3 regions of the Alteromonas sp. DYW1 genome follow, and region 2 is predicted to be linked to each of the others. Evidence: predicted binding sites of a transcription regulator. Region 2 holds the regulator's gene; each other region holds the start of a gene.
What was found. Region 2 encodes FNR, which switches genes on or off when oxygen is low (the NO sensors DNR and NnrR bind a similar motif). Its sites were predicted from a motif close to TTGATCTAGATCAA; they were not measured.
Positions count from the first base shown of each region.

Region 1 (11,179 bases), 440 kb from region 2:
GCTTGGGTTAGTTATCCAGTGGGCAACGGCTGAATGGCTCGATGACGCCATTGTTTGGCATGTCCGTATTGGCTACGTAATGCTGGGACTGTTGGTATTCAGATTAATATGGGGCTTCGTTGGGACCCACTATGCAAAATTTAATAGCCTCGCGCTCAGCCCTAAAAAAACAGTCGAATACAGCAAACATCTGTTACAGCGAAATTCGCAGGTCTATGCCGGGCACAACCCAATCGGTAGCTGGGCCGTGATCATCATGTTATTGCTTCTGATATTACAAGCCATCAGCGGGTTATTCGTCAGCGATGATATCTTCACTGAAGGACCCTATCGCAGCGTGGCTACACCAGCGGTGCTAACAGTGATGGAATTTATCCACTTTCAACTTTTCGATTTGTTACTGGTGGTCATTGGTTTGCACGTAATAGCGGTGTTGTTTTATCAGTTCTACAAAAAACAACCCATTATCAATGCGATGATTACGGGGAAAAAACCGCTAGTATCGGCCTTCAGTATCTCTTCATCGAAACTGATCCGGGCACTTTTTATAGCGCTATTAGTCGCAGTAGCTGTATACCTTGCCGTTGCGGTGTATGCGCCCGAGCCAGAATTTTACTACTGATCTCAGGCGCCTAAATCGCTAGTCGGCTTTGTAGCTATCGTGACAGCCTTTGCAGGTTGCGCCTACGCCACCAATAGCTTTGCGGTACGCTCCCTCATCCCCACTTGCCACAGCCGCCTGCAATGCTTGTGCGGCACTGACCATATCTGCTGATTTGGCGTTGAAATCGTCCATGTTGTCCCAGATTTTCGGCAGTGCGCCCGTATCAAGCTCAAAAGCCGTGGTATTAAGCGCGAAATAATCCGGCATCATTTTACCTAACTGCTCCAACCGCACGGCATTGGTCTGCATAACCTCGGTATCAAAAGGAATTTGACCTTTGGCCATGCCACCCAATGGTCCCATATTACTGCGCACTAACTGTAATAATGCTTGACGAAACTTCACAGCATTTGCCGCTTGGCGTTCATTGGCAGCCATTTCAGCATAAGCTGTTGCACTGACCGTGAGTGTGCCTGCTGCGATTAAACCAGAAATTACTAATGCCAAAGATTTTTTCATCGTTGTTCCTTACTGACTAATGATTGAGGCTGAAGATTACATGGCTACCAGCTTATACTCAAATATCTTCTCTTTGGGTTCAATCTAACGATAAATTGCGGCCGTTAAGCTGATTGCCAATGGTCCCCTATGCAGTACAGTTTTTATTTGAAATGAAAAAGGCACCCAGTTGGGTGCCTGTTAGTATTATTCGTTACGCTATTCTAATTCGTTAGGTCGTCAAAGAACTTCTTTACACCATCAAAGAATCCTTGCTCTTTCGGACGGTGCTTGGCGGCCTCTGAACCGCTGCCCATAGATTCATCCAGTTCTTTTAACAACTCTTTTTGGCGTGCTGACAGGTTCACAGGTGTCTCAACGACCACTTTGCACATCAAATCACCTACGGCACCACTGCGCACCGATTTAACGCCTTTGCCGCGTAAGCGGAACATGCGACCGGTTTGAGTTTCCGGGGTGATCTTCAGTTTCACCTTGCCATCTAATGTCGGTACTTGCAGCTCACCACCCAATGCTGCGGTGGTAAAACTGAGGGGTACTTCGCAATACAAATTATTGCCGTCACGGGTAAATATTTTGTGTTCCTTCACATGCACTTGCACATAAAGGTCACCGGCTGGAGCGCCATGCTCACCTGCCTCACCTTCACCACTGAGGCGAATACGATCTCCCGTATCAACACCTGCAGGCACTTTCACTGACAGCGTTTTGGTTTTCTCTACGCGGCCATGACCACGGCAATTGCTGCATGGGTCGCTGATGATTTTGCCTTTACCCGAACAGGTTGGGCAGGTTTGCTGAACGGCAAAAAAGCCCTGGCGCATTTGCACTTGCCCATTACCATGACAGGTTGGGCATGTTGTAGGACTAGAGCCCTTTTTCGCACCGGATCCATCACAGACATCGCAGCCCACCAAGGTTGGTACACGGATTTCAACTTCTTTACCGCGAACCGCCTCTTCTAACGTCATTTCAAGGTTGTAGCGCAGATCAGCACCTGAACGGGCGCGCGACTGACGGCCACCTCGGCCACCGCCAAAGATGTCGCCAAAGACATCACCAAAGATATCGCCGAAGTCAGCACCACCACCGAATCCACCGCCACCACGGTTTGGATCAACACCGGCATGACCGTATTGATCATAGGCAGCACGCTTGCGTTCATCCGTAAGCACTTCATGAGCTTCTTGGATTTCTTTGAATTTTTCTTCTAGTGCTTTGTCCCCCGACGTACGGTCAGGGTGATATTTCATCGCCAGCTTCTTATACGCTTTCTTAATGTCGCGTTCGCTAGCGCCTTTATCAACACCTAAAACTTCATAGTAATCTCGTTTTGACATATTTCGTGCTTATCCTACCTTGTACTACTGGCTTCGCCCTTATTTCAGCAAAAAGGCGTAGGCAGAAATCTGCTACGCCTGTGTTTGCGACTGTTTCGAAAGTCTTTACGACTCGCGATTACTTCTTGTCATCCTTAACTTCTTCAAACTCGGCGTCAACCACATCATCGTCTTGCGACTTTTCTTGCGTGGCATCAGTGGCTTGCTCTGCCCCCGCCTGTTGCGCATTCGCTTGTGCGATTTCCATCAACTTAGCAGAGGCCTGAACAAGTGCTTGAGTCTTGGCATCAATGGCTTCTTTATCTTCGCCTTTGATCGCTGCTTCTAAATCACTGATAGCTTCTTCTATCTTCGCTTTCTCGTCCGCTGGCAACGCATCACCCGCTTCTTCAACCTGCTTACGCGTGGCGTGAACCATACCGTCAGCCTGGTTACGGGTTTGCACTAACTCTTCAAACTTCTTATCCGCTTCCTTATTGGCCTCAGCATCTTGCACCATTTTTTCGATTTCATCGTCACTTAAACCAGAAGACGCTTTAATTGTGATCTTCTGCTCTTTGCCCGTGTCTTTATCTTTGGCAGACACATGCAAAATACCATCGGCGTCGATATCGAAAGTCACTTCAATTTGTGGCACACCACGTGCTGCAGGGCGAATACCTTCAAGGTTAAATTGCCCGAGCGATTTATTGCCTTGTGCCTGCTTCCGCTCGCCTTGCAATACATGCACGGTTACCGCGGACTGATTATCTTCTGCAGTAGAGAAGGTTTGCGACTTCTTCGTTGGGATCGTCGTGTTCTTCTCAATCAGCGCTGTCATTACGCCACCCATGGTTTCAATACCCAGTGACAATGGAGTAACGTCAAGCAGCAATACGTCTTTCACTTCACCTGACAATACACCGCCTTGGATTGCAGCACCCACGGCTACGGCTTCATCAGGGTTAACATCTTTACGTGGCTCTTTGCCGAAGAACTCAGTGACATACTTCTGCACCAATGGCATACGTGTCTGACCACCGACCAAGATAATGTCTTTCACATCGCTTACCGAAAGGTCAGCGTCCGCAAGCGCTTGTTTAACCGGTTCAAGCGAGGCTTTAACCATATCTTCAACCAACGACTCAAGTTTGGCTCGTGTAACTTTAATCGCTAAGTGCTTAGGACCCGAGGCATCAGCAGTGATGTACGGTAGGTTAACTTCCGTTTGTTGGGCTGAAGACAACTCGATTTTAGCTTTCTCACCGGCTTCTTTTAAGCGCTGCATCGCCAACGGATCTTTACGTAAGTCCACGCCTTGGTCTTTCTTAAATTCGTCAACCAAGTAGGTGATCATGCGATTATCAAAGTCTTCACCACCGAGGTGCGTATCACCGTTGGTTGCTAGTACTTCAAAGGTGTGCTCGCCATCGACTTCATCAATTTCGATGATTGAAATATCGAACGTACCACCACCTAAGTCATAAACCGCAATCACGTTATCGCCTTGCTTTTTGTCCATGCCGTAGGCGAGTGCCGCCGCTGTTGGCTCGTTGATGATACGTTTCACATCAAGGCCAGCAATACGGCCAGCGTCTTTAGTGGCTTGACGCTGTGAATCGTTGAAGTAAGCAGGAACAGTAATAACCGCGCCAGTCACTTCTTCACCAAGGAAATCTTCTGCCGTCTTTTTCATTTTCTTCAAGACTTCAGCAGAAATCTGTGGTGGCGCCATTTTGTCGCCTTTAGTTTCAACCCAAGCGTCACCATTGTCAGCTTTAACAATGCTGAATGGCATAATGTCGATATCACGTTGCACTTCTTTGTCTTCAAAACGACGACCAATCAAGCGCTTGATAGCGAACAAGGTGTTTTTCGGGTTAGTAACAGCCTGACGCTTCGCCGGTTGACCCACTAACGTTTCACCGTCTTGTGTGTAAGCGATGATCGATGGGGTTGTGCGATCGCCTTCGGCGTTTTCAATAACTTTCGCTTTGTCGCCGTCTAGAACTGCGACACATGAATTTGTTGTACCTAAATCGATTCCAATGATTTTACCCATTGTGTGTCTCCAAAAACTGTTTCAAATACCTGCATTAGTTGTGGGGCCTTTTGCACTAATTTCAATCCGACCCACAAAAAAAGTTGCTAAATAATCAATTAAACCTGCGTGTCAACGCCACCGTCAGGTGCGCGCGAAACCATAACCATCGCTGGACGCAATAAACGGCCATTGATCTGATAACCCTTTTGCATCACGGCTATTACTGTGTTGGGCGCAACATCCGCTGACTCTTGCATCGACATAGCCTGATGCAGCTCTGGATTAAACGCTTCACCTTGCGGATCAATCAGGGTTAAACCGTTTTTCTCCACCGTGCTCAAGAAAGATTTCATAGTCAACTCAACGCCTTCGAGTAAAGGTTTAATCACCTCATTCTCAGCGTCAGCGACTTGAATTGCTCGTTCAAGATTGTCGATTACAGGCAGTAGCTCGCCAGCAAATTTCTCTAACGCAAACTTACGCGCTTTGGATACTTCCGCTTCAGCTCGACGTTTAGCGTTCTCCATTTCAGCGCGAGCACGCAATACGCTCTCTTTTTGCCCATCAATGGTTGCCTGCGCTGCGGCTAGTTCAGCTTGTAACGCCGCAATAATTTCTTCTGGGGTTTCCAGTTCGCCTTCTACTGCACCGTCTTGATTGATTTCAACTTCAACCGACTCACCAGCGCTTTCGTTTTGTTCGACCTCTGCAGCCTGCTGGGCTTGCTGTTCATCTTGCACGTCGCGATTGTCGCTCATGCATGCCTCCACTTTCTTGACCAACTAATTCACTTTGGGGGCATTTATGGGGTTAGTTTCAGAGGGTTCAAGGGTTATCCCTTCACTTTTTAAGGATTATTTTTAATTTGCCATGAAAATAGCTGATGAAATTAATTCTTACCGCTGCGAGTGGCGCTTGGCAGCAATAGCGATTGAATGCAGTATAAAGGACGCGTAAAGTGAACATATTCACTCATAAAAGTCATATCTATGCGTCTGTTGGCGCCATGACAGGCTGTTTTTTATAAGTCAATGTGTAGCTAACTATGTTTAACTTCTGGACGGTAACTGCGGTTATTATTGCGTATCTTATCGCCCTATTTGCCGTTGCATTCTGGTCTGACCGCCGCCAGCGGGAACATCAACAACATCCTTATGTATACAGTCTTGCCCTGGGCGTACATTGCACCTCATGGGCTTTCTTTGGGACCACAACCCAAGCCAGTAATTATGGTTGGGCTTTTATTCCAACCTACTTAGGGATGATCATCGTTTTTGTGTTGGGCTTTGCGCTGGTTAAAAAACTCGCAAACTATTGCCAAAGTCAGCAAATCAGTTCACTCGCAGACTTTATTGGCGCTCGCTACAACAGTCGCTTTAGTCTGGCTGCGCTCGTCACTGTCATCAGTTTTATTGGCGTTATCCCTTATATTGCGTTGCAGTTAGATGCTATCACTCTCGCATTGGCGCTGATTTCCAATGAATCTCCAGCAACGACTGCCGGCATCGGTTTGTACGTAGCCGCATTAATGGCCTTGTTCGCGATATTATTTGGCACCCGCACCCTTAGCCTGACTGAAAAACATCCCGGCCTAATGACGACGATTGCGTTTGAATCTCTCCTCAAACTTGCCGGCATCACCGCAGTAGGCATATACGTTTGCTTTTTCTTGTTTGATGGCCCTCTTGATTTGATTGGTCAGGCGGCGAGTCATCCCCAAGCGCGGGAAGTCATCTATGCCGATAGTGCAATAGGCGTATTCTTGTGCCACGTTTTGCTCGGTATTTGTGCCGCATTTTGTTTACCTCGCCAGTTTCATATCACATTTGTGGAAAACAATGGCGATGATGAATTGCGCACCGCGCGTTGGATGTTTCCGCTTTACCTCAGTTTGATGACACTGTTTATCCTACCCATCGCCTTGGCTGGGCATATTCTGCTTGACGGCAGCGGTTACAGCACTGACAGTTTTGCCCTCGCAATCCCGATTGCGCAAAACCAAGCGTCGGTGGCATTGATTGCTTTTATTGGTGGGATTAGTGCCGCCACAAGTATGGTTATTGTAGCGACACTGGCTTTGGGCATTATGATTTCGAACAGCCTGGTTACTCCTCTATGGCTGCGCTTCACGCTGTCGAGTCGCTCCAAGCAGTCGCTGGCTCCCAAACGCATATTAGCTATCCGTCGGATCACAGTATTGGTGGTGCTATCGGTTGCCTATGCGTATCACCTTTACATCAGTCAAAGTGCACCACTGGTGCAAAGCGGTACTATCGCGATGGCGTTATTAGCCCAACTCGTACCCGCATTATTGCTACCGTTTTTTTGGCACAGAAGTAACGCTCTATCCGCTTGGATGGGAATCATCGTGGGCAGTGGGTGTTGGTTTATCACCATGTTATGGCCAGCGATTACCTCCACGTACTATTTTGCCCCTGCCCCCACGGATGCCGAACTGGGTAATAGCGTGGTGCTGAGTTTATCGCTCAATTTACTCACCTATTGGCTATTTGCCTTGCGTCCATCTGCGGGAATTAAAAGTCTCCCCACCAATCAGCAAATGTCACCATCGTTAGTGATCCCAATCGCCGATCTATCACGCTTATTACAGCGCATACTACCGAGCGCAGAATTCTCTCAGTTTGGGCAACAAGTCGAGGGCCATGGCGCGCAGGCTATTGCCAGTGCGCCATTAGTTATGCATTGCGAGCGTTTACTGGCGAGTCAGGTCGGGTTAGCCGGCGCACGTATCTTGCTCTCGACAGTTGCAAGTAAACAAAACAGTAGTATCACCGAGCGCGTTGAACTGGCCGAGCAAGCATCGCAAACATTGCAGTTTAACCATGAAGTTTTGCAGTCGTCTGTGCAGCACATTCAACAAGGGATCAGCGTATTGGATCGCGACCTAAATATGTTGGCGTGGAACCAACGCTATTTGGAACTGTTTGCCTATCCTAAAGATTTCATCACAGTTGGCAAACCGATTGAGAGCGTGCTGCGCACCAACGCTGAACGCGGCATGTTTGGTGAGGTAAGTGATATTGACGCGGAAATCAGTAAACGTATCAGTTATATGCGCTCTGGTAGTCGCTATAAGTACATTCGCAAGCAGCCGGATAATCGCACTATTGAAATTAATGGCAGTCCATTGCCTGGTGGCGGTTATGTGACGACTTATTCGGATATTAGTGAATACATTCGCATTCAAGACGAGTTAACGGACGCGAAAAAAGGTCTTGAACAGCGGGTGCTTGAGCGCACCGCACAATTAGAAAAAGCGAAGCAAGCGGCCGATCAAGCCAACCGCAGCAAAACCAAGTTCCTCGCTGCCGCGGGTCATGATTTGATGCAACCATTCAATGCCGCAGTGTTGTATGCGTCAATGCTTACTCAACGCGTGAATACCCCAGCATCAAAACAACAGCTACGTGAAATCAGTGATGGGATTGTGCAGTCTCTAACCAGTGCAGAATCGTTGTTGCATACACTTTTAGATATGACCAAGCTAGAGTCTGGCGTACTACAACCGAATGTTTCGGAATTTCCACTCGACGACCTGTTTGCGTCGTTATGCCAAGAATTTTCAGTGATCGCTGCACAAAAAGGCGTCTCTTTGCACTATGTAAAAACGCAGCACTCAGTGGTTTCCGATAAGAAACTATTACGCCGTATTTTACAAAACCTGCTATCTAATGCTATTCGATACGCCCGCCCCAGTCAGCGTCCTAGAGTCGTATTAGGGGTTCGCAAGCACGGTCCTGAGCAACTAAAATTAATTGTTGCCGACAATGGTTTGGGTATTGATAAGCAACACCAGCAGATCATATTTGCTGAGTTTCACCAACTCACTCAAACAGAAAATCATCAAGGTCTAGGGCTGGGACTCACTATTGTCGAGCGCATGGCCTCACTGCTTGACCACGAAATTAAGCTGACCTCACAACTCAATGTTGGCAGTACGTTTAGTTTAATAGTTAAGCGCGGCCATGCAGCAAAATCAGCCCCACTACGACCATCAGTCGCAGGTACCACCGAACTCCAAAACGAACAATTCCTCAGTGGTAAACATGTCCTGTTGGTGGAAAACGACGAGCAAATTCAAAAAGCCATTGCGCATTTATTAGCTGACTGGGGTGCGAGAGTGAGCGTCGCTGAATCTGGTTTACAAGTTAGTCAGGTGGCTTTTGAAGCGCCAGATTTACTCATTGTTGATTATCATTTAAACGCGGGTGAAACCGGCATCGACGTCATTAAACAAGCCTCTAATCGCTGGCAACGACAGGTGCCAGGTGTGCTAACCACCGCTAATCGCGATGATAATGTCAAAGATCAAGCCTTAGCCGTTGGCTTGACGTTCTTACCAAAACCGGTCAAACCGGTAGCACTCAAGCGCCTGCTAAAACGCCTCTTAAACTGATTTACCGGATCCAATCCGTGCAGCTACATAATCTGTGCACAGGCACGCCAGTAGTGCCAAACCCACTCACTTGCTGACATAGATCAATAAAGCGCCGCTCAGATTGCCACATACTGGATCCATAAGCTCAACACAGGAAGCAAAAAATGTCGTTAGAAAAACACAGTCTGTTAAAAGAATTCCCCGACCATCATCACACCATTCGACACCTTAAAATGCATGACATGCATTTTGCCAAGCAGTTCGAAGAATATCACGAACTCGATCATGAAGTGTATGCGATTGAGTCGGGTGAAAAGAACACAACTGACGAGTACCTTGAGGAACAAAAGCGGCGCAGGGTCTTTTTGAAAGACGCATTGTTTCAGCGCGTGCAACAAGAAGAGTCAGCGCAATAGTTAAGCATTCTCCCGTTCCAACCCTGAAGAAGCACCTTGCTTCTTATTCATCCAAGCGGATAGCCGGTAACCCAGTTACCGGTTTTTTTTATTCTTCTGACTGTAAGGCTTGTTTAAACAAAACCCCGGCTTGAGTACGATTGATCACGCCCAATTTTTTCAATACTGCAGAGGCATGCTGTTTGACTGTCGATTCAGAAATGTCCAGCTCATAGGCGATTTGTTTGTTGAGTAAACCATTGGCCATCAAATTAAGCACCTTAAATTGATGTGGCGTAAGTTGATTAAGCCGGGTAATGAATTGTTCAGTCTGCTGATCGCGCGGCACCTCAGCATTGACATCGATATCCGCCGGTAGCCACGTGTCGCCATTCAGGATAGCTTGTACCGCAGTGGAAATGATCGGTAGTGGTGTCGATTTTGGAATGTATCCGCTGCTACCCAGCGCAATTGCACGACGAATGAGATGGATATCTTCTTGCGCGGAAACCACCACAACCAAAGTATTCGGGTAATCCAAACGCAGTTGACTTAATCCCGTCAATCCCTGATTACCGGGCATTGCAAGATCAAGAAAAACCAGCTCAATTTCTGGGTGTTCAGCCAATTGTTCCTTGGCCTGAAAAAAATCCTCCGCCTCATACAATGTGCCGACAATAATGTCACCGAGCGCGTGCTTCATAGCAGCGCGAAACAGGGGATGATCATCGGCAATTAAGACGTGGCAAGCGGGAGATGTTTGCATGGGTTCCCTCTAAACAAAAAAGGCGGCCGAAGCCGCCACAACACACACGAACAAACTTAATAGAAGCGATACCCAACGGTCAAGTGAATTGTGCGCGGATCGCCATAGTAACCAATGAGGGTTGTATCACCGCCCAAACCCGGCCCCAACGTACCATCATCATTACGGGTAACAAAGTCATAGCCGCCAATCACGTACTCTTCATCGGTTAGGTTTTTGCCGTGTAAACTAGCAAACCAATTCCCTTCCTGACTCTCCCAACTGACGCTCATATTCAGCATGCCGTAGGCATCTTGTTGGATAAGATCACTGGTTTCAAAGATTAAGTAATCATCACGATGATAGTAGTTGGCACTGAAAACGAAATCACCCACCCCACTTTCGAGTACATAACCTGCAGACAAATTGTAGGTTAGCTCAGGCGTATTAGACAGGCCGATTAACGGTGGAATTGCGTCATTGCGTTTAATCTCAAAATCGATGTAACCAATATTCAAGCCAAACTGCAGATTGTCAGTAGCTACATAGGTAAAGTCAGCTTCTATGCCTTTTGCAGATGTTTCCGCAGCATTGCGCAAGCGTTGTAATAGCGCTGTGGGGTCATCACTGTTTCCTTCAATACCAATGTATTGGCGATCACTATGGTCATAGGTGAACAACGCGATATTGGCACGTAAATTATCGCTCCAATCACTCTTCATACCCACTTCATAGGAATCAACAATTTCAGGTTTAACCCCTGGTTCATTAATCGTTGCGCGCGGATTAAATGTGCCAGACTTAAAGCCCTGTGAATAACTGGCATAAAACATCAGATCTCTATCAACTTGATATTCGAGACCTACGCGGGGAGTAAAGCGTGACCAACTTTCCACCGCTGGAGCATCCAGCACACCATCTCCGTCAGTATCACTGCCCAGTACTTGCGGCACCAGGTCGCCAGCCGGACGCTGATAACCTGGGATCCAGTCGCTGTAAGGATAAACGTTAGCAAAGACTAAACCGTTATTAACTGTGGCAGACTTTTCCTCATCGGTATAGCGAGCACCTACAGACATAGAAAGTTGTTCGGTTAAGTCAAAATTAGCCTGCGTATACACCGCCCAGCTCTCACTGTTGTTACAACCAGTGAC
Region 1 is NZ_CM186038.1:2,311,595-2,322,773, forward strand. It holds gene AC121Z_RS10270 (cytochrome b/b6 domain-containing protein) at 1-622, shown strand, start outside; gene AC121Z_RS10275 (c-type cytochrome) at 641-1,123, opposite strand; gene dnaJ (molecular chaperone DnaJ) at 1,327-2,463, opposite strand; gene dnaK (molecular chaperone DnaK) at 2,582-4,504, opposite strand; gene grpE (nucleotide exchange factor GrpE) at 4,603-5,244, opposite strand; gene AC121Z_RS10295 (PAS domain-containing hybrid sensor histidine kinase/response regulator) at 5,532-8,903, shown strand; gene AC121Z_RS10300 (HP1242/YdcH family protein) at 9,050-9,301, shown strand; gene AC121Z_RS10305 (response regulator transcription factor) at 9,390-10,046, opposite strand; gene AC121Z_RS10310 (TonB-dependent receptor) at 10,103-11,179, opposite strand, start outside.
Region 1: the regulator FNR is predicted to act here: its motif matches at 8,977-8,990, upstream of AC121Z_RS10300 (HP1242/YdcH family protein).

Region 2 (11,179 bases):
TGTGCCATTGGAAAACTTTATGGCAATGTCCCAAACCCAATCGGCCATTGTCGATATTGTTTTAGTGTTAATTATTTCGCCTTTGATGGCGGGTTTGATGATGATGGGTATCAGTGCAGCCCGGCACAAGCGAGTAGAGACCAGTGATCTTTTTAATTGGCTATCCATAACAATCGTATTAGCGTTAGGATCGCTAATAGCATCAATTTTGGTACAAATAGGTATGGTGTTGTTCGTATTACCCGGCATATATCTTGGTATCGTAACGACCTTTACGTTGCCTTTGATCGCCGATAAAAGTTTAACCGCGATCAGTGCGATCATCCTGTCAGTACGCGTTGCCAGTAAATATATTATTCAAATGACGATTTTTTTTGTTATTTCTATCGCGTTATTTGTATTTGCGGCGTTTACGTTTGGTATTGCACTTGTCTGGGTTTTTCCGCTGTATTTTAACGCGAAGGGGATACTTTACGATGCCTTATTTGGTGATGAACAAGAAGAGGCGTCAATTTCTTCTACAACAACATTTAATGCATAGCTCCTGAGGCTCCTATGAATATAAAACAATTGCTATGGTGGTTATTTGTCGCTGGGGTAGTTGGGTTTGCATTTCTTTATCCATTGATTAAAAAGCCGGAGCCGTTAGTACCAGAGCCCCCAGTTACGCCGCGAGAAAGCGCTGTGCCAATGCCCGATTTTTCTCAATATGATCAAATAAGTGATAAAAAGTCTGCATTTTTCGCGTATTTACTACCCGAAGTAGAACGTCAAAACGAATATATCATCGGTTTACGTTTAAAAATTAAAGCCATGTCTGACGAATTTGCGCAAAGTGGGCAGCTATCGCCGGCCGATATTTCCCGTCTGCACTGGTTAGCAAAAGAATATAAAATCGACAGCAAACTGAGCATAGCTGAGCAACTGTCCCTATTGCTGCGCCGGGTTGATGTGATACCCGCTGACCTTGTTTTGGTGCAAGCCGCGAATGAGAGTGCATGGGGCACTTCCAGGTTTGCGCGCCAAGGATATAATTTCTTTGGTTTGTGGTGTTTTAGACCAAACTGTGGCTTTGTTCCCCGGCAACGCAATGACGGAGCAATTCACGAAGTAGCCAAGTTTCGCAACATTGCCCATGCGACATATACCTACATGCGTAATTTGAATCGGCATGATGCCTATAAGGCACTGCGCGATATTCGTTATCGTCTGCGGCAAAATCAACGCCCGCTAACGGGCGAAGCATTAAGTGAAGGGCTAATGCAGTACTCAGAGCGCGGCGAAGATTACATTGAAGAGTTACAACAAATGATTAGAGTGAATAGGGAATACTTATCCTTATGAAGTATACAGGACTGAGCCTACTAATTAGCACTGCACTGATTTGTCAGTCGGCAATTGCTGAGACAATAGAAGTCGATTATAAGGGCTTTTATAGCCACGTTAAAAAGCTTAGCGGTGAAGACACCCAGGCACTGCAATTTGCGTTCGGGTTTCAGCATGTAACCGAGGGTAGGTTGTGTAACTTATCCTCGGCTGCGATTGTCACGCAAAAGCAAACCATTCCCTTATCCATTACGTCGGAAAACCGCTTTACGGTGCCCTCAGAAAGAGCACTGAATATGGCCGGGGCTAAGTTAGAAATTGAGACTTCTGACAAAGCTAATCAGTGCGATATGTCAGTACAATTAGAAACAAAGCCCGAATACTTGAAATACTACTACAGCAACGAGGATCTACAATTTATCTACGACCAGTACGCTGCCTTTTTTAATGAAATGGGGAGTTTTCTTTCGTTTATGATGCCCCAAGTGGATGGCCTAACCTTTCATTTCGCCGACCAAGAACTGGATCGTCAATTAAAGGACGCCCCTGCGATCGTCAATGGTATGTTGCAGATACCAGGCAGTTGGTTAGCTGAACGTGAAGCCCTGGCGTTACCAATCAAACCGGTAAGAATTACTGCCCGTACCCATCGCTAATAATCAGTTATTCATGTTCAACTGATAACGAATTTGCTGTGCCAGGCGCTGTACGCTCTCTTCGCCGCGTTTAGCCAACTCAGAAGCTCGGTGAAACTCTAGCAACCCCACATCGCGCAATTGCGGTTCAATAAGTATATCGGGTGGGTCGCCGGCAAGGCGGGAACGTGTCACGCGTGCCTGCAATATTTCTAACGAGCTACTCATGACGCCCATGATCCCCGGCATGGATTTTTTCTCTTCTTTGGGGCCAGGAGAAAACCATTGACGCAGTAAAGACGGTTTGGAATTTAGAAATTCATCAGTTTTACGTTGAATCTTCTCATGTTCAATACTGTTTTGCTCTAAAACCTGAGGGCGGAAATCGGCACTAAGATTAGCTGCAATTACGAAATCGGCACCCAACTGGCGGCATAAATTAACGGGTACCGGATTCACTACCGCGCCATCAACTAAATATCGCTCGCCATGTTCAACGGGGGCAAATAATCCAGGGATGGCACACGACGCGCGGATGCTATCACCAATTTCTCCTGAGTTAAAAACCACCTCTCGACCACTGTATAGATCGGTAGCAACTGCAGCAAAAGGCTTCTTCATCAACTCAAAAGATTCGGCGCATAAATCATCGGCGAGTTTATCAAATACTTTCTGGCCCGATGCAATTCCGCCGCGACGGATGCCAACGCCTAATAACGCAAAGACCTGCCATTCAGTCAGTGAGTCGGCCCATTCTTCAAGTTCCAGTAATTTACCACTTGCATAGGCCGCGCCTACGTATGCGCCGATTGAGCAACCGGCGACGATATCAATATTGATACCCATTTTTTCTAACGCTTTGATAATCCCTATGTGGGTCCATCCGCGAGCCGCGCCAGCGCCAAGAGCTAGGCCAATTTTCATAGATAACGTCCTTTCTAACTTAATGAAATTATTTGCGGTTGCGCGTTGTCATCAGTGGACGTATCAATGTAGTTGGGTTGATCGAAACCAGTATCTCCATCGATGACAGGTTCGTTTGTTGTCGATACGCTCTTGAAATCAAACAGTTGACCATCGGCTAAATGCGACGGTACAACATTTTGCATGGCTCTAAACATTGACTCAATGCGTCCAGGAAAGCGGCGATTCCAATCTTGTAGCATAAGCTTTATATTTTTGCGTTGCAGGTTTTCCTGCGAGCCGCAAAGGTTGCACGGAATGATCGGGAATTTGACCGCGTCACTATAACGTTGAATATCTTTCTCAGCGCAATAGGCCAGTGGGCGAATAACAATATGTTCACCATTGTCACTGACTAATTTAGGCGGCATTGCTTTTAACTTGCCACCGTGAAACATGTTGAGAAATAGGGTTTCGAGCATATCATCACGGTGATGCCCCAATGCTATTTTGGTTGCGCCAATCTCTTTTGCCGTCCGATATAAAATGCCGCGTCTTAACCGAGAGCACAATGAACACGTCGTTTTTCCTGCAGGGATTTTATCGGTTACGATACTGTATGTATCTTCTTCAACGATCTGAAAGTTAACGCCCAGTTCGCTGAGATAATTTGGCAGAACATGCTCTGGGAAGCCGGGTTGCTTTTGATCAAGATTAATCGCGGTAACAGAAAAGTCGATAGGCGCAATACCACGTAAAAAAAGCAATATATCCAATAAGGTATAGCTATCTTTGCCGCCTGAAAGGCAGACCATTACGTGATCACCATCCTCAATCATATTGAAATCAGCAATTGCCTTACCAACATTCCGGCGCAGGCGCTTCTGCAGCTTATTAAGATTGTACTGATGCTTACTATCAGCTTTACTGATGACACTTGAACTCATGGCTAGCTTATATTGGTTACGACAAAGCGTTATTGTAATCGTTATAGATACAGTAAAAAACCACGAACCCTAGTTTTTAGCACTTTATTTTCGGTGCCTGACTTAACCATGAACAGGGCTATGAAATCCCGCAGGCTTAATCGCCAAAACATCACAATTGAGACGATCAATGACTTGTTCAGCGGTATTTCCTATCAGGGCTGCAGATAACCCCGCGCGCCCAACGGTGCCGATAACGACTAATTCAGCATCCAGAGAGTTAGCTTGTTTTGGGACTGCAACTTCTGGTAGGCCCTGAATAACATGACATTGAACTAAAGGCACGGCGTTCGCTGTGGCGAACTTATGCATCTCGTTTTGATGATGGCGCTTTACGTTTTCGTTATAGCCGTGAGGATCGAATTCAGGCATCTCAATGGCCAAATTCACAATCGTACCTGGAAACGCATTTACAAGGTGCAGTGTTGCATCTAATGTGTCGGCGCAGGCTTTTGCACATTCAACCACATGTTGATTTAGTTCTGCATGCACTTCATCTTCAGTACCGACATTTATACTGGCCAAAATATTACCGTTGGCGGGCCATGCGTGCTGCTTTACCATAAGCACTGGCGTAGGGCACTTACGCAAAAGGTGCCAATCTGTAGGCGTGAATATCAAAGAGGCAAAGTCATCATGGCTGGAAGCAGCTTTAATTAATAAATCCGCATCAACCGCTAAAACGGTGCGGATAGCTGACTCATAGAGCGATTTGTCCCATACCACCTTAGCGTGCGCCGATACATCACTCGGAACATACTCCGCAATTAGCGACTGCAGCCATTCATTGCGATCTGCCAAGACAGCCTTGCGCATGGCATCACGCTCATCCAATGACAACATTGTTGTCAATTCGTAAGACAGGTCATAAATGCAAAGAAATACGGTTATTTCAGCGCCAGTTTTGGCAGCAAGTTCAACGGCTCTCGCGAGTGCGATTTGCTTTTCGAGATCAGGATCGATAACGACGAATAAATGTTGATAGTGTTGCATTGCGTATTCCCATGGTTACTTTAGTCCAAGTGTAACGGGTCAATGAGAATACGCTAGTGTCCCCTGTTGAGTTAGATCAAAGGAACCATATTCAGGCGTTAATTTTCGATTGTACAGGTCGGAATTTCGGTTGTATGGAGCTTTTCTGCCATCCTGTCAAAATCCAAAATTGTAATCAATTTACCGTCAACAGCGATGATCCCATCTTTTTGAAATCGAGTTAACAAGCGACTGATAGTTTCTACAGTTAGGCCCAAATAATTTCCGATTTCGTTGCGCGTCATCGTGAGATTAAATTGCTTAGGTGAAAACCCTCGCTCTTCAAAGCGTTTCGATAAATGCGCAATGAAGTGCATCAAGCGTTCTTCCGCCGTGCGTTTATTCAATAACATCATTTGATCATGATCGTGTTTAATCTCAGCACTCATAAAACTCATGATCTGCTTGCGGAGCTTAGGAAACTTAGCAGACATTTCGTCTAATGTTTCGTAGGGAAGCTCGCACACCATGGCAGTTTCTAATGCTTGGCAGTAACTCGAATGGCGACTATCACGCAATGCATCAAAACCTATAATATCGCCCGGAAAGTGGAAGCCAATGACTTGTTCTTCACCGTCTGCATCACTAATAAACGATTTAAAGGAACCCGAACGAACCGCGTAAAGGGATTGAAATTTATCGCCTGCTTGGATCAACTTATCGTTTTTGTGAAGGGGTTTTTTACGTTCGATAATTTCATCGAGCGAACCCATTTCTTCTTCATTTAGCGACACTGGTAAACACAAATGACTAAAGCTGCAGGTTTGGCAGTGTATAGAAAGGTCTCCACGACCGAGTTTATTGTGCATGAATGCACCTTTGCATTGCTGAAATTACTCTCACGTTATAAGCGTTACACCCTGAAAAATCAAGTACAACCCATAGCCTATTAGTGTGATTGCAATGAATGTTCGAGCTTGTTGACTTCGCGCTAACTGTGTTAACCGCGCCCCTCCAAGGCTCACGGCCAGCATAAGAGGCAATGTACCTAATCCAAAGAACAACATAACTAACGAACCTGTCACAGGATCACCAGCAGCCATACTCCAACTTAGCGTCGAATACACCAACCCACACGGTAACCAACCCCAAACACCACCATACAGGAATGCGTGTAGAGGGTGCTTGAATGGAATTAATGACTTAGCGACGGGCTGTATTCGCCGCCAAAGCTTACCGCCTTGACGTTCGAAGTAGTGCAGTACGCTAAACCAATTCGCTATATGGCCCCCCAGTAATAACAACATAATGCCACTTAATATTGTCAGTACTGAGACTCCATTGAAGAAACTTGAATGGCTGACGATGGTCCCTAGCAGGCCGGCGCAAAAACCTGCTAGGGCATAACTTGTAATGCGGCCGAGGTGGTAAGCACTAGCGTAAATCCACGGTTTACCTTGAGCCGGAACTGCTGACTGTAGGGCAACCGTTATACCACCGCACATACCTACACAATGCACACCGCCTGCAATGCCAATAAGCCATGCAGCAAGCAAACTTATTTCAGTCACGACGATTGTCTAATTCCTGTTGGCGGGCTTTAGCCAATGATTTTTCTTCAGGGGGTAAATCATCATCAAACAAAATGCTATAGCCTTGCCGATCGAGATCATCGAACTGATTACTTTTTACCGCCCAAAAAAATACCGCAATGGCAATCGCAACAATGATAATTGCGATAGGGATTAGGACATAAATGATACTCATCTTAACCTGCTTTATACCGAAGTAAGCGCGTAGAGTTTACTACTACGATTATTGAACTCAAGGACATACCCAAGGCCGCCATCCAGGGAGCTAACACTCCTGATACCGCAAACGGCAAAATCAAAAAATTATATCCCAATGACCACGCCATGTTTTGTTTAATGGTTACTTGCGTTTGTTTGGCGACATCAATCAGCGCTGGAATAACGGTAATACTTTCATTAAGCAGTACCACGTCAGCAGAACTTTTCGCGAGATCAGAGGCATTCCCAACCGCAACGGAAATATCCGCTTTTGCTAGCACTGGTGCATCATTAACTCCGTCGCCAACCATCATCACTGAATGTCCTTGTGCTTGATAGTTTTCAACGAATGTAAGCTTTTGTTGTGGTGACTGTTGAGCAAAAAAATCGGTGATATCAAGCTTGTTTGCGACTAATTTAACATTCGCCTGCGTATCACCACTGAGTAATACTTTGCCAAATGGAATACGTTTTAATGTAGCGTCAACATTGTCCTTTAACGTATCGTTTAGCCAAAAAATTGCAATCAGACCATCATCAGATGCTAACCAGACATTCGCTTTCTCGCTATCAGTGATCGAATGAACGTCATTTTGAGTTGGCAAATTATCAGTGACAAAGGCTTTGCTGCCTATCCGATAATTGTAACCGTTGATCGTACCTATGATCCCTTGACCAATCGTAATTGAGATATCACTAGCCGGCAGCGTTGCTACGTCGGCAAAAGCTTGGGCAATTGGATGTTCAGAACGAGCTTCTAATGAAGCCGCAATTATTAGCGGATCAGGACCAGCATAAGCGGGTGCTATCCAATGCTTATGCAAAGAAAACTTACCTTCAGTGAGGGTGCCGGTTTTATCTAAAATAATGGTATCCAATGTATTTATTTGTTCTAGTGCATCAGCGCGTTTAAGTACTACTCCGGCTTTGTTTAAACGCGCCATTGCGCAAGTTAGTGCGGAGGGTGTTGCCAATCCTAAAGCACAGGGACAGGTCGCCACCAACACAGCAATCGTAATCCAGAACGCATTGTCGCTGCCCATCCATGTCCAGAAGCCAAACGTAAGCGCTGATATGATCAGTACTGCGCTTACAAAATAGCGCGAGAAACGATCGGCAATATGCGCAATGCGCGGTTTCGTGGCCAATGCAGCTTCTTGCATAAGAACAATTTGGTTAACTAAAGCATCTTTTAGTTTGCTGGTTACGCGAATGCTAAGACTGCCACTTTGATTCACTGTTCCGCCATAAACATGTGTCCCTTTTACTTTGTGAGCAGGTTCAAACTCACCGTTAAGCATCGATTCATTAACTTGACTTTCGCCGTCTATAACGGTGCCGTCAACGGGAATAACTTCGCCGGGTTTTACTAATACAATTTGCCCAGGAACAAGTAACTTAGCTAACACCGATTGCTGTTCACCGTCGGTAAGAACCGTTGCAGAAACCGGCATATACTGCAGCATGTTGGCAGAGATAAGTGCAGCCTTATGTCGGGCTCGATGCTCAAGAAAGCGACTGAGTAGAAGAAAGAAAACAAACATGCAGATCGACTCAAAGTACACGTCACCGACTTCTAAAATCGTGGCTTTGATACCAGCAATGTAAGTACCGAAAATTGCTAGTGTAACGGGAACATCCATATTTACGCTGCGCATAGCGACTGCCTTGGCGGCACTTATATAGAATATACTGCCGGAATACAGCACAACCGGCGTGGTTAAAACTAAACTGACCCAATAAAAGTACTGTCGGGTTTCGTGATCGATGTTGCCAAATAGATCAAAGTAAAGACCAGTCATGAGCATCATCACCTGCATAGTCATGATCCCAGCCAGTCCAACTTTTTTTAACAGTGATTTCTGTTCAGCGCGAAACAAAGCCTCGTGCTTATCGGGTTGAAACGGTGATGCGCGGTATCCAATTTTATGAAAATTGGCAATTATAGTACTCAGTGAAATTGCACTTGGGTCCCAATCTACTAGTGCTCGTCGTGTCGAAACGTTAACCGAGATTTGGGTAATGCCCTTCGTTTTGGCCATTTGTTTTTCGATTAACCATCCACAAGCAGCACAATTAATACCTTCAACGGTTAACTGTATTTGCTTTGCGTCACGCTTGTCGTGAACAAACTCTTCTTGTACTTCTGGTGCGTCAAAAAGTGATAGTTTGTCGAGTGTTTCTGCATAGAACTCATCACCTTTAGCCGCTGGTTCAGTGCGTATCGCGTAATAATCTTCTAGTCCATTATCAACAATCGATTGCGCCACGGCCTGACAGCCAGGGCAACACATTGCCTGCGATTCGCCTGCGATAATAACGGTATATTTCGCTCCATCGAGATTGGGAAGCCCACAATGAAAGCAGGGGGGAGATGTTATACTCAAGGGGCGAACCGTATTGGTTTAGATTGAGGTAAAGCAAGAACTTGTTGGAGTTTCCATGCTTCATCTAATGGCAATAGCGTTACCCGCCATTTCCCATCCAATGCTTGCTCAGTATGACCACGGTAAACCCCCTTGGCGTCTGCGGCCAACAAAATATTGATATCTCGATCTTTTAAGGTTACGTGATAAAGCGATAACTGGAGCGCCTCGTTTGAACGTGGTGTGCCTGATATAAAGCGCAACGCGATCGCACCGTCAGATGAAAAGCTTAACTCTGTTACGATGTTTAGGTCTTTAGCGGTTTGAATTTTATCCAAACGTGCGTTGATAGCGCGACCTTCTTTATAGTAATCATCCACTACCAGACTGTCGGTTGTGTTAGTGGCTAAATGAAGGACGAAAAAGCCGACGATAAAAGAGGAAAGTGGTACGGCTATCAAAAACCATGGCCAAAACTGTTTGTACCATGGGGTGACTGTTGCTTCGCTCATTACTAATTAAGATCCTATATAAAAAAGCCCCGCGTAAACGGGGCTATGATGACACTAATTACGGACTAATTCGATAAGCTATAAACGTACGTTGCAACAACGTGGATCTTATCTTCGCCCAACGTTTTAGCAAACGAAGGCATCATACCATTACGACCGTAATTTAAAGTTTCTGTGACTGCGCGTTCGCTACCACCATACAACCAAATATTATCAGTTAGATTAGGTGCGCCAATCATCTGATTGCCTTTACCGTCCATGCCATGACATGCAGCACATGCAGCAAACCGGACCTTACCTGCGTCTTTCAGCGACTGATCAACTTCACGGCCACTTAAACTTAGCGTGTAGGCAACCACTTCCTTAATACCTTGCTCACCAAATGGAGCCAACCAGCCTGGCATCGCGCCTTGGCGACCATTGATTAAAGTTTCTTTGATTTTATCGCCGCTACCACCATACAGCCAATCATTGTCAGTCAGGTTAGGGAAGCCACCATTTTGACCACGGGCATCTGAACCATGGCATTGTGCACAGTTTTGCAAGAATAGGCGTTGGCCTACTTTCACCGCTTCTTCATTTTTCACTAACTCTTCAACGGGTACCTTAGCGTATTCCGCAAAGATTGGATCGAAACGCTCGCTAGCAAATTTGATTTCGCGGTCATATTGAACAAGCGCATTATTTTCAATGGCTGCTTGTTGCTTTGCCTTTGATTCCTCAAGGGTTAATACGCCTTGATTTGAGCTAGTCCAGCCTAGTAAACCTTTATAACTGCCAAGGCCAGGGTAGAGCACTAAGTAAACTAATCCCCATACAATGACGATATAAAAGAGAATGGTCCACCATTTGGGTAGTGGGTTATTGATTTCTTCAATACCATCAAACTCGTGCCCCATACTCTCGCCTTCAGGCACCCCAGTGTGGTTAGCTAGGCACCAACGCAATAACAGGTAACAACCGAATATTAAACCCAGTGTGATTACCGAAATCCAAATTGTCCAAAACATGCTCATGAGTTTTCAGACTCCTGTGTCTTATTTTTTGTGTTCTTGTGGTTTTCTTCATCGGCAAACACTAGGTTTGCGGCCTCGTCGAATTTCTTCTTATTGCGACTACTAAACGCCCAGAAGACCACGCCAATGAAGGAAACGAATACGATGACAGTAAATATGCTGCCGATTACACCTTGATCCATAACTATTTCAAATGTGTGCCAAGCGATTGAAGGTATGCAATAAGGGCTTCCATTTCAGTCTTACCCTGAACAGCCGCTTTTGCGCCAGCAATATCTTCATCAGTATAGGGAACCCCTAAGTTCTTGAAGATTTGCAATTTCTTACCCGTTTCGTCACCACTCAACACATTTTCTTGCAACCAAGGATAACCAGGCATATTAGATTCAGGAACAACGTCACGCGGGTTTATCAAGTGCACACGGTGCCACTCGTCGCTGTAGCGTCCACCGACCCGAGCAAGATCTGGCCCTGTACGTTTTGACCCCCACAGGAAGGGGCGCTCCCAAACCGATTCACCTGCAACGGAATAGTGACCGTAGCGCTCTGTCTCAGCACGGAAAGGGCGGATCATCTGACTATGGCAGCCATAACAACCTTCACGGATGTAGATGTCGCGACCTTCCATTTCGAGCGCAGTGTACGGGCGTAAACCAGTCACTGGCTCCATGGT
Region 2 is NZ_CM186038.1:1,868,034-1,879,212, forward strand. It holds gene AC121Z_RS08285 (DUF2189 domain-containing protein) at 1-541, shown strand, start outside; gene AC121Z_RS08290 (glucosaminidase domain-containing protein) at 556-1,344, shown strand; gene AC121Z_RS08295 (DUF2987 domain-containing protein) at 1,341-1,982, shown strand; gene rssA (patatin-like phospholipase RssA) at 1,986-2,885, opposite strand; gene ttcA (tRNA 2-thiocytidine(32) synthetase TtcA) at 2,900-3,811, opposite strand; gene uspE (universal stress protein UspE) at 3,914-4,843, opposite strand; gene fnr (fumarate/nitrate reduction transcriptional regulator Fnr) at 4,942-5,691, opposite strand; gene AC121Z_RS08320 (sulfite exporter TauE/SafE family protein) at 5,722-6,393, opposite strand; gene ccoS (cbb3-type cytochrome oxidase assembly protein CcoS) at 6,386-6,589, opposite strand; gene AC121Z_RS08330 (heavy metal translocating P-type ATPase) at 6,591-8,993, opposite strand; gene AC121Z_RS08335 (FixH family protein) at 8,996-9,490, opposite strand; gene ccoP (cytochrome-c oxidase, cbb3-type subunit III) at 9,556-10,506, opposite strand; gene AC121Z_RS08345 (cbb3-type cytochrome oxidase subunit 3) at 10,503-10,688, opposite strand; gene ccoO (cytochrome-c oxidase, cbb3-type subunit II) at 10,691-11,179, opposite strand, start outside.

Region 3 (11,179 bases), 1.6 Mb from region 2:
CTTTCAGGATGACGTGCATTACATTGACCGCTTTATTCAGGAAGAGTGGATAGGTAAACGTATCAATAGTGAGTACGTGGTCAAGATCATAACCCAGAATCGCCCACGAACCTGTTTGTACTACCTAATGGAGTATGTGCCGGGTATTTCACTTGATAAATGGATGGTTGACCATCCGCTACCGTCTCCCAAGATGGCTATCACACTGGTAAAACAAATCGCTGCTGCGTTAAAGGCTTTTCACAATACAGAAACGATTCATCAGGATCTGAAACCTGCAAACATCATTGTTGATGATGCAATGAAGATTAAAGTGATTGATTTTGGATCTGTCTTTGTTGCAGGTATTGCTGAGATTTTTATACCTATAGAGCATCTTGGTGCGCTTGGCACGGCTACATACTCAGATCCCTATTACTTACAAGGCAGAAACACCGGGATCCAAGGCGACATCTATGCATTGGCCACCATTACTTACGAATTATTTACCGGCGAACTACCCTATGGGGAAAAGATTGAGCAATACGTCAACAGCCATGACTTTGATAAGCTGCGGTATATAAGCGCCACAGACCACAACCCCATTATTCCTCTATGGTTTGATCGTGCGTTGGAAAAAGGTGTGACGCTCGACACGCCAAAACGATACAAACGACTACAAGACTTTGTCAATGATGTAACTCGGCCTAACCCCGAGTTCTTAAAAGATGATCCCGCAATCGATAACAGTAAAGGTTTGCTTTTCTGGCAAATGATGTCGGCCTTTTGGGTTGCCATGCTGATATTGGTTGTCATTTTGTTTTCGACCACAGGGTAACCACTATGGAGTCGACAGTAATGCAAAATCTGGTAACCCAATTTTTCAGTGTTGATCACGAACGACTTGATTTGCTATTTCGCATGTACCGGGAAAATAAACAGAACCAACGCTACAAGGCTGTTTTACTCTTCGACAAATTTAGTGAAGGATTGAAACGACACATTCGGTGGGAAGAAGAATTGCTGTTTCCCATGTTTGAAAAAGCAACAGGTATAAATGATACGGGCCCAACGGTGGTGATGCGACATGAGCATGATCAGATTAAGGCTATGCTTGACGAAATTAGTGAAAGCTTAAAAAACGACGATCATTCAGAAGCACTCGAAAAAGCCCTGTCAGAACTGCTTCTGCTACACAACGAAAAAGAAGAGCAAGTGCTTTATGTTCAGTGTGATCGAGCTCTGGCAGAGGAACAGTTGCTGGCGCTCTTTTTGGATATGTGAATTGACAGTGTCTGAAGATAAAAAAATTATGAATAGTTGAGCGGAAGCGACTTAATTCACGAGCCATTTCCCCAGAGTATCTGGTTATCATAAGTTGTTTAGAGAGGTAAAGATGGGTAGACCTCACATAGAGTTTATTCAGGTGCAAAAGTTACCCTGGACTGTAGCCAAGCGATTTCCAGGTTGTGAAACTAAAATCCTGAGTTTCGACAACGACAACCGATCATACACTGCTCTTCAAAGACTCCCAGAAGATTTTCATCAAGCAGAAGACACTCCAATTATGGCTAGTGAAGAGTTTTACGTACTCGCTGGTGTATTTCATCTTAACGGACTTGAGTACACACCAGGGTGCTATGGTTATTTCCCGGCTGGACACCCAAGAAGTGGCTTACTCGTTATGGAAGAAACTGTCATCTTGAGAATGTTTGGTGCAGATGTAAGTAAAGCACCAATAGACAGTATTGCAAAACATGCTCGTGACTGCCCGGCCGTGAGTTATCTAGATACCTACAGGATGCAGTGGGACACCAAGCTTCATGATATCAAACTTGCTCATCTTGGATTAGCCAGAAAAAATCTACGAATAGATCCAGTAACTGGCCAACGGACTTTCTTGTTTATGACAGCTCCACAGACGCATCCGTCAAATTGGCGTGGCCCATTGGAATCACACCCGACACCAGAAGAGGCGTATTTAATCTCTGGCGACCTCACTGGTCAAGCGGGCACAATGGTACAAGGCGCCTATTTTTGGCGCCCTCCAGAAATCCCCCATGGCCCATTTGGCTCTATCGGGGGAAGCATGAGCCTGATTCGTTTTGTTGGCGGAAAACATGTAAACATTTGGAGTGAAGATGAGCACGTATTTTCATACCGACAAGCATACAACCCAACGTTACCAGAAATACTGAAACCCTACGCGGGAGCAATCATTCGAAAGTCGAGTTACTAATGCACTCAAGAATAGGCCATAGCTTGCGCTACAGAACGCCGAGACGTCCAATGAACAGGCGATGCTTTACCTATCCTTAATATCAGCTGTGGATATTTCAGAGACTGCAAAACCGCCGGTAATTGCTTTCGAAGATCGGGCTCCTGAATAGCTTGATTCATGTATGAAACCGACAGACGATGATGTGCAAGCCCAAGTAAGAAAAACGTTAATAGTCGACCAGTATTCAGCCAGTCTGTTTTATCATCATTAGCGGTGGCAATCACAGCAAATGTCGGGCTCCCATGGCGGCACTTGTCGACATTATACTTGCCAATGCTGCTGCCCCAATTGAACCAATTCAACATCGGCTTAGATAATAGGTTTGGAAGTGTGGTTTGGTAAAAACCATGCCCCGTTAGGCCATCTGGTTTTAAGCTCAACATAGACCGCTGCCACGAAGTAAATTCGAATCGAAACTAGGGCTGTGCAAACTGGCGTTTGACCGCTCTTTCAATCATGTCTGAAAACTTTGCAATCGCGGCAATATCTGTTGAATGCGACAGTTGAACTGCAAGCGAATTGGCGTAGCCCTCTACACTATCGAATACTTGATTGGGTGGTTCAGTATTATCAAAATACCTTCGGTTAGTTTGCCTGTATTTGATAGCATGAAACCACGCAATGTCATCATCAGACGGGTCGAAGTGTCCTGCTATATTGATATGCGCCAACAAGTCTCTTTCAGTCGTGTTTTCATACTTTATTTTGACCGCAGAGCCAAAATAATGAGCGGCAACTTCGATCATGCCTATGGCTGCACCACAGCTGATTATTGCTTCACGAGAGTGAGGATCAACAAACCTGGACACTCGTTGTTTGTCGAGAATGATATCCAATCCGTATTTGGATAGCCTAAAGCGCCAAGGTTGGGCATTATAATGAGACGGTGCCAGGATCGCATAATTCAATAAAAACGTGAGTTGATGCAGTTCGTCACCATTAAAAGGAAACAAGCCGTCTTTAATTTCTCGAACGTTATCGACCATGACATTTAACCGTCAGATTAGTTTAAAGTATAGCCTGTTGTAGAAGAAACTTGCCATTTTCAGACCGCAGCAAACCAAGAGATAGCTTTGGAACTTAAACTGGCGCTGTTGTTACATGGTTAAGCATGTGCTTCTGACTCAAAAAGAAACCCAAATCCATAACTTTACTAATTAGCAGTGATTTCTATCGGATTTTCGTCTCTATCAAACACGACATAGCGAAAAATATTGTTACCGGTCATCACATCGTTAGTCATTTTGTTTAGATAGGGTTCCGCAGCATCTGTAGTAGGAGGCTTATTTGAATCGCCCCCAAGACTGGCTATAAATACAAAATCCCAGTCTTTGTTAATGCTATCTGCCTCCCTCACTAAAGCGGCAAATTCAGACAGCTCATCAGGCAGTTTATCCACTACCATTTTGGGTTCAATGGAACCTTTTTTATCTTCTCGCTTTCTGCTTTTGTTGGTCTCGTCTGTTTTTGCGAACAAAAACAACAAGCGCTGCTTTTCGCTTTGCTCTTGCGCTTTTAATAAAAGGTCGGAAAACATACCAGACATAACAATGGGCCCCTTGAAAGTTTCTGACTAAAGCGTACACATCGATCGAACTTTATGCCATTGCGCACAAGGGGTAATGAACTACCCCTTAATAGGTAAAAACACGATATATGCGTCAGTCTATGTGTGAAGCCGCGTGCGAGTATGGTAATGACGAAGGGCATGCTCATTCCTCCGCCCTTTAGAAAAAGCAGACACGCGTTTTAAATAACCAATCACCCGAGTTCCGTGGTCTATGTCTTCTGAGCCGCATGATGGGCACACGTGTAAAGTGCGCTTGTCGATAGTTTCGCAAACATTGCAGATCGTAATCTTTACGTTCACACAAAAATAGTTACATCCTGCTTTCGCAGCAATATTAAGAAGATTTAAGGCGTTATTATAGGTTAACGTTTCCTCAAGATTGAGGTGAAGTGCTGAACCACCATCAAGGTATTGGTTTAACTCTCTTCCATGCAGGATAAACTTGTCAATATGTGTGGTATTTGTGTTTTCAACAAGATAGTGATAACTGTTGTAACAGTCTCTGTTAACCACATAGCCATCTTGTCTATCCCATTTGGCATTTTTGACTCCCAAATTTTCCGCAGGCACAAATTCAGTGTTGAACTGACAATTATAGTGCTTAGATGCAGCGCGATTTTGTTCGTAAATGACTTGCAGTTGAGTCCTGACAAAGTCTTTGTATCTTTGATTATTGCCAACTTCGATACCTACAAACTCTGCGGCTTCTGCCAGTCCGTTGACTCCCAGCGTTAAAAATTGCTTATCCAAACTAATGAAGCCCGCGTCATAAACAGGAAGTGCTCCCGCTGCTTTATACTCCTCGATGAGTCTACGATAAGCGACTTGATACTTGTGTATCTTCTGAACTTCAGTGCTTAAATCTCTGCCATCCTGAATTAATCGGTTCATATTAATCGTGATCACGTTAATAGAACCTGTCGATACACCCCCAGCACCCAAGCTGTAAGAAAACGTATTGTCTGTTATCTCATTGCGTAATCGGCAACAAGAGGCCAATGAATCGGCACTTTCGGATTGGTAAACAAAAAATGAGTTACCTTCACTCATCGCTTTAGCACAGGTCGCTGCAAAATTGATGTCTTTGACTTTCCCATCTTTTGTCAACATCGCTGCAGTGACCACTGGAAATGTGAGCACGGCCCGTTTACGTTCATCGTTAAACCACTCGAGAAAGAATGCTTGCAGTGATTCAATGTTCTCCCATTTGGGTTTACTCATGTCAGGAAACACAAACTCGCCAAACATTGAATCAAAGTAGTACTCGTCATAGAGCGATATGTTCCAAAATACACTTTGATAACCCCGCGCAGCCGCAGGTTGGTTTAGGGCATAAACGACATGCTGTAGATGGTTAGCTACCTCTTTTGCATGCGTATTCAGATAATTTTCTCCATAATCTCGACGCGCAAAATGGTCGAAGTAAATCAAGAATTCAACCGTGGCAATAGCACCCGCAAATTGCGCACTAATTGCAAATACCAAGTTTACGAAGCTGCCGCAGAAAGATTCTATATGTTGTGGTGCTTTAGATTCACCGCCAAGTTCAGTCAACCCATTTAAGAGAAATGGGTACATGGTAATTGAAGTGCAGTAAGGCTTTAGACTGGTTTCATCATGCACATAGATTTCATGTGCTTCTATCTGTCGCTGATACTCTAGTGCAAGTTCATGACCAAATAGCTCCTTAATCTTATTGCTCACCAATGCGCGGTTTACCTGAATAAAGTAGTCTTTCATCAGCTCGGCTTCAAGTGTGGCAATGTTTTTGTTTGTCACATTTGCGTTGGCGTCTAACTTCGCGCCATCAGCAGCGGTTTCAGCATTTAAGTAACTATCGATAAACTGCAGTTTTTGTTTTATATGTTTATCATCGAGTGTTAGCACACTTATTCTCCCAAAATTTATGGTTTAGTAATTCGCCTGTATTGACGTTTATTAGTTTTTGATTGGTCGACGGGGAGTCGAGTCCGCCAAGTGAAAAAATCCACTTGCCGGTTTTCAGGAATGACAGTTGTTTTTGGATTTTTGAGGATACTCTGGGTAGTCCAGTATAAAGACAGGTCTTGAGTTGTGATTGTCTGGCAATACGGAGCTTTTCAATAAGCGCGTCTGCATGCCATTCACCGCCAAAAAAGAGCACGCACGTTATAAATCCCTCGTATTTCTTTAGATATGCAGCAAACCGTTCATTGGTCAGTGATTCGCCAAGAGTGCAGTCCCAAATATCGTTGCTGTGGCAGCCCTCACACCGCAACTTACAGCCTGTTATCGTGAATCCAAGTGATACCTCATCAGGTACTTCTTGAAACAGTACTTGAGGTTCCAGTGAGTTAAAAAGGGGTTGCATTGAATAGCCCGCTAACTATATATAGTGCTATTTAACCACTAAATGCACTATATGTAGTATTGATCCAGATCAAAGCATACAGCGGATCATCATTTTTCCATCTTCTCACAAAACGCTTGGTTGCAAAAAATGTCTGGTAATTGAGCGCTTAACGCACTTCTATCCATTCGCACGAAAGCTACGTAGATATATCTTTACTACATCCCGATCACTTTTTCTGCTGCTCTAGCTACCCATGAGTCAAGAGCATCTCGCTCGTTTGTGATCTTGTTATCAGGGTGCCCCAAGTACTCCTTAACTGAAGTGTTCTGCGAAATAAACTGACGTTTCCAGCTCATTGCATTCAATCCTTCGTCCTTATATGCAGTCATTAACTCATCGAGAATTCTTTGAAATGTGATGGAGGTATCACCTGCGCGGAAAAATAATGTGGATAAGCTTTCAGTATCCAATGTCCCGTCCTTCTTCGGCTTACACGTTAATTCAATTTCTAATATTTGAATCGTCGTCGATTTGTCTCGCTTAACTACAGCATGGCAATATCGACGAGGCCTACCTCCAACCAAATGCTGGCTGCGACATCTTTTCCTCGGGACGTCTCCTATACTGCTCTGAATTTGCCACCCGTGCTCTTCCTGCAGTTTTTGCAGCATAGATTGAAAGAACACAATTTTTTCAGGTGCATCGATTAAGTCTGGAGGATCAAGATTGTCAACATCCGCCTTTGGTCCCTTTCCATTGTCACTCCCTTTCTTCAAGTTGGCTAATTCTTCAGGGGGTTGCTCCTGTAAATCATCCAAATCTGGTTCAGTTTGTGGTGGTAGCACTTTTACCTGCCTTGTGCTTCTTCTCGTGTCGAGTTCTACATCAAAGTGCAAGCCGCTTCTGCCTAACTTCAGCAAGTGTCTTTTTCTATTTGAGTTCGGTTTTGTGTCTGGATCCAGCTCTCTAGTATTTACGGGTGGTCTATTTGGTGGTTTAGGTTTCTCGTCACTATTTTCAGGGTCTTTGTTAAGTAAAAGGTGGTCATCTGGGTGTGAGAAAAAAACGACATCAAGGTCAGGTGCCTTAAGACCAGAAACAGACCTGATTTCACGAATAAACACCTGGTTTTCTTCAGGCTCTCTGCCCGTATAGCCCGCAAGTGAAATTTCGCAATGGCTCAAGTTTGGTGGTGTAAAATCAAATGTCCAACGATCTGCGCCGTTTTCAATAATTGAATTCTGATTAATTGATTGGAAAATCGAGCCGAAGCTATCTTGCGCGTCAGAGTCAAAGAGCAACCAAGTGAAGAATTTTCTGTACTGTAGGCTATTCATATACCTAACAGGGATATTCGTAGACAACTCAACGTTACCAACCCAATCTTCAGACCAGGACTTACCAAGTTGCCAGGTATTCCCCTGATAAACAGCAGCGCGCACCACTTCTGAAGAATGAAAGAAAAGCATGCGTGCGACTTCTGCTATTGGTAACCAATATACTTTTTCGTCAGTTTCGATTCTGTACAGAACGCAATTGTCGAATTGTTCTGAAAAATCATCGACACGTTTTAAGGTGCGAGGTAGTTGTCGAAAATCTACTTTTTTCCAGCTGTCCTGCTGAGGCAACATAACCGTTTCTGTCCATCCCTGAACCTTGTTTTCTGTTGATGTTCTTGGAAAGACAGTTCCGGGCACTAAGGCTGGTAATAGATCGATAGGCAAACCCTTCCTAAAATAACCGAGATCATCCCGGTAAAAATAACAAATGACTTTCCACTCTTGCCCTGGATTCTGATACCAATCTCCCAACAATATTAGCTTTGATTCTTTAGGTATTCCGCGAATTCCAATCTCATCAATATTAGACATAAATCGGGCTATCCTTAACTTTGTTCTAAACGTCGTATTTCGGCTTCAATCTTGGGGGTTACTAATTCTATTCGAATTGCAGCTGTTCTGAGTAAACGCCAACGTTTCACCTCAAGATCGTTCGATTTCATTTGTTCGTAAGCAATCCTCAATCTGTGGAGGTGAAAGTCTTCTACCGATTCTTCATGGTCAGTGAGCCATTGGCTCGTCGCTGGTAGATCAGGCAAATGTTTCTCAACTGAATTTGACCGGGGCAGTTCCTTAATGATTCGAGTTCTTGTAAAACGTGGTCTATTACGCACGTTAGCCATGACCTCATATACTGATTCAAGATGCGCAACGTTTTTTGAATCCCAATCACGGTAGTTAACGGCGTAGTGGCTTTGCGAATTTACTTTTCGTTTTGGCCGATTAGACATCAGCCAGCTCTTGTCGTTGCGATACAACCAAGCATAGATAGCACCACTACGCTCGGTACTTCTAAGCTCTTTAACGCCTGCGTTCGGGTGCTGCTTTAGCATACCTTCCCAACTCGCTCTGTATTCTGCAAAGTCGTCCCGTACTGTGACTTTTTTTCTAGAATGGTTGGGCACCAAAATTCTGTCAGGTAGACTGCGCACTTTTTCCAATAACTTAGTGACAGACAATTCGGGGACCAGTGCAGTGACAACAAGTAAATGGCGCAAAGGGTGAAATGACTTACGATGTTTTCGAAATAAGTTAGTCAGCCAGTAGTTGTTTTCTGAATAGTTAAATTGATTTTCAAATGTTGTTCCAGCCCATGTCCTCTGGAGTAGTCTATGTATTTCCTGATGGCGGATCCGGCTCTTGTTCACTAGACCAAGTTCAGCTGCTAAATTTCTGTAAAACAATGTCCAGCGATTAAAGCCAAGGCCTTTAGATTGAGAAGCCTTAAGTAATTGCTCGTACCGGGCATGCAGTGCCCTTTCGATATCTTTCAACTCTACATGTCTGATATCCGCATTCAATTTACTCTCGTTCGCCACATTAAAAAGATGTTTCTCTTTCGGATGGAAGGATATCGTTGAGTATTCCAGAAAGCATGAATGCCTCCCGCAAAACACCAAGGCTGGCAACTGCTGGATTCGCTGCCAATAGCACTCACCGAAAATCCTTCGCTGCTCTCTCAAGCATTGAGGGCAATATCGAAAATATTCCTGTTGTTTGACTGCACTGGCGGCAATACCAGATCGAGTATGAATGTCACCTCCTGAATCTGAGCACATGGAACGAATCGTTTTCATAGCTTGTTGCTGAGAGAGAAAAGGTAAATAAATTGGCGCCAAAGTGAATGAGTTAATAAGCTCCATCACAGTTGTCGGCCACACAAGTTGAATGTTATTAACCAGAGAATTCAAGTGGCTTGGTAAATCTGGGACAGCGACAGCTGTTGAAGAGGAAAATACTTCCCGGACAATAGCTTTTTGATTACCAGCTAAGCCAGTATGTTGCGCATACCGAGCAACCATGCTGTACAGTAATTCGTCCTGATAAGGAACAGGGAAGTAGCCAAGCATGCTATCCAGCCAGTAATTTATGGACAGGGTAAATAAGACCTTCCTCCTTCATCACCTCATACATAGGTCCTGATTTATCCGCATAAATCTTCCTGAGGTCCTGGTCAGAAAGTTGGCCCCAGCTGTCTCGTTTTGTATAGACTGGCTTTGAGTCATCCTTTGAACTTCTTGCCTCTTCTTTGCCCGTTTGTGTAAGCGCCGTTGTCGCCATTTGTATTATCTGAATCAAGGTAAGGTCTGGTTTTCTCGCCAATGCATCTGTAACGAGAGGCGTCGTAATGTCCTCGGAAATGCCCATTGAAACGATCGTCTGAATCGCAGAATTAGCGATGTTCGTCTCATCAGATTCTCCCAGTTCAATCCTTTTAGGTTTTTCTAGAGGTTGTGATACGAGCTTATCTATTGCGTTCATCATGCTACATTCAAGTTTTGGGAAAATGAGATCATTGCAATCTTCAAGCTCCTTCCTGTTGCCCGTCCGCAATGCATCAAGCAAAGGTTTAACAATTGAAAACTCATCTTCGAAAACTTGCTCGAAGAGTTCTGGAGATAAAACTTCGTCTTCTGGAGTGGATGCTAATAAGACGGCGCGAGCTTGGGCAAGACAAAAGAGTTTAACAACAATGTCAGGCACGCCTTGCGTCAACTCATACAATTTATTTGTCAGTGGCTCATTTCTCTCAACCTTATTGCCAAGCCACTGGTAAGGCCATAGTTCTTCAAGAAAATCTTCCCAGCTTTCATCCTTAGGCAATCTATCCCACACCAGACTTCCATCTCCACTTGCGCGTCTAGCCTGCCGGAACTCGCTCGCAAATAGCCGCAAAGCTTTGGGCGTACCAATAAGTACAACAGAGACTTCTACGACATTTACCAGCGTTACCAAAAAGTTGATCATTTTCTTCTCGCCACCGCTTTTCGCGAGACTCATATGCTGGAACTCATCGATGACAATTAAACCAATGGCGTGTATCAGGCAAAGATCAGCAACATCTGCCATCATTTTTGCTATTGTTGGTCGGCCGGATCCGTAAGTGCTTCGATAATCGAGATTAAGACGACGGTCTAGTGCGATAAAAAAGCTTAAGCAGAAGTCGGAAAGTGAACCATCATATGGGCAATCAACTTTAAGCCAGGGCACCTGGAGCATATGAAGGTCTGGATGATATATCACACGCGGATAAGTGTTCAGTACAAGGTTTGTCGTGGTTGATTTCCCCGCACCGGATATTCCTGCAATCGTCATAGATGAAGCAGGAGAGTCCACATCATCATGCATATAGGTGGTTAGATTTTCGTTCTGAATCAAGCCACGAATTGAATTTAGCTTTCGCTTGAATGTTGCGGTATTTGGGTTCCTATTAAGGTAGCTGCATCTGATCAGTTTAGACAGCTTATGCTCGATAATGATGTGGTTGGTTTGTGGAACAAAAAAATCTCGCGTTAAGCGGTTTATTGCATGAGTTCGAATGTGGCATGGTAAATTGATTTCTTAAGGTTGAAAGTGGGGTCTCTTTCTCAAGGACTTTTCCACTTCTATGGGGCTCATTATTACCGGAAGCGCCGCGATCAGCGGGTTTTCATCGTACTCAGGTAATCCTGTTTTTT
Region 3 is NZ_CM186038.1:253,111-264,289, forward strand. It holds gene AC121Z_RS01150 (bifunctional protein-serine/threonine kinase/phosphatase) at 1-817, shown strand, start outside; gene AC121Z_RS01155 (hemerythrin domain-containing protein) at 838-1,263, shown strand; gene AC121Z_RS01160 (cupin domain-containing protein) at 1,376-2,218, shown strand; gene AC121Z_RS01165 (hypothetical protein) at 2,224-2,643, opposite strand; gene AC121Z_RS01170 (hypothetical protein) at 2,677-3,246, opposite strand; gene AC121Z_RS01175 (ribonucleotide reductase subunit alpha) at 3,414-3,806, opposite strand; gene nrdD (anaerobic ribonucleoside-triphosphate reductase) at 3,927-5,717, opposite strand; gene nrdG (anaerobic ribonucleoside-triphosphate reductase activating protein) at 5,701-6,180, opposite strand; gene AC121Z_RS01190 (Tn7-like element transposition protein TnsE) at 6,378-8,033, opposite strand; gene AC121Z_RS01195 (TnsD family Tn7-like transposition protein) at 8,048-9,571, opposite strand; gene AC121Z_RS01200 (ATP-binding protein) at 9,573-10,850, opposite strand.
Region 3: the regulator FNR is predicted to act here: its motif matches at 6,240-6,253, upstream of nrdG (anaerobic ribonucleoside-triphosphate reductase activating protein).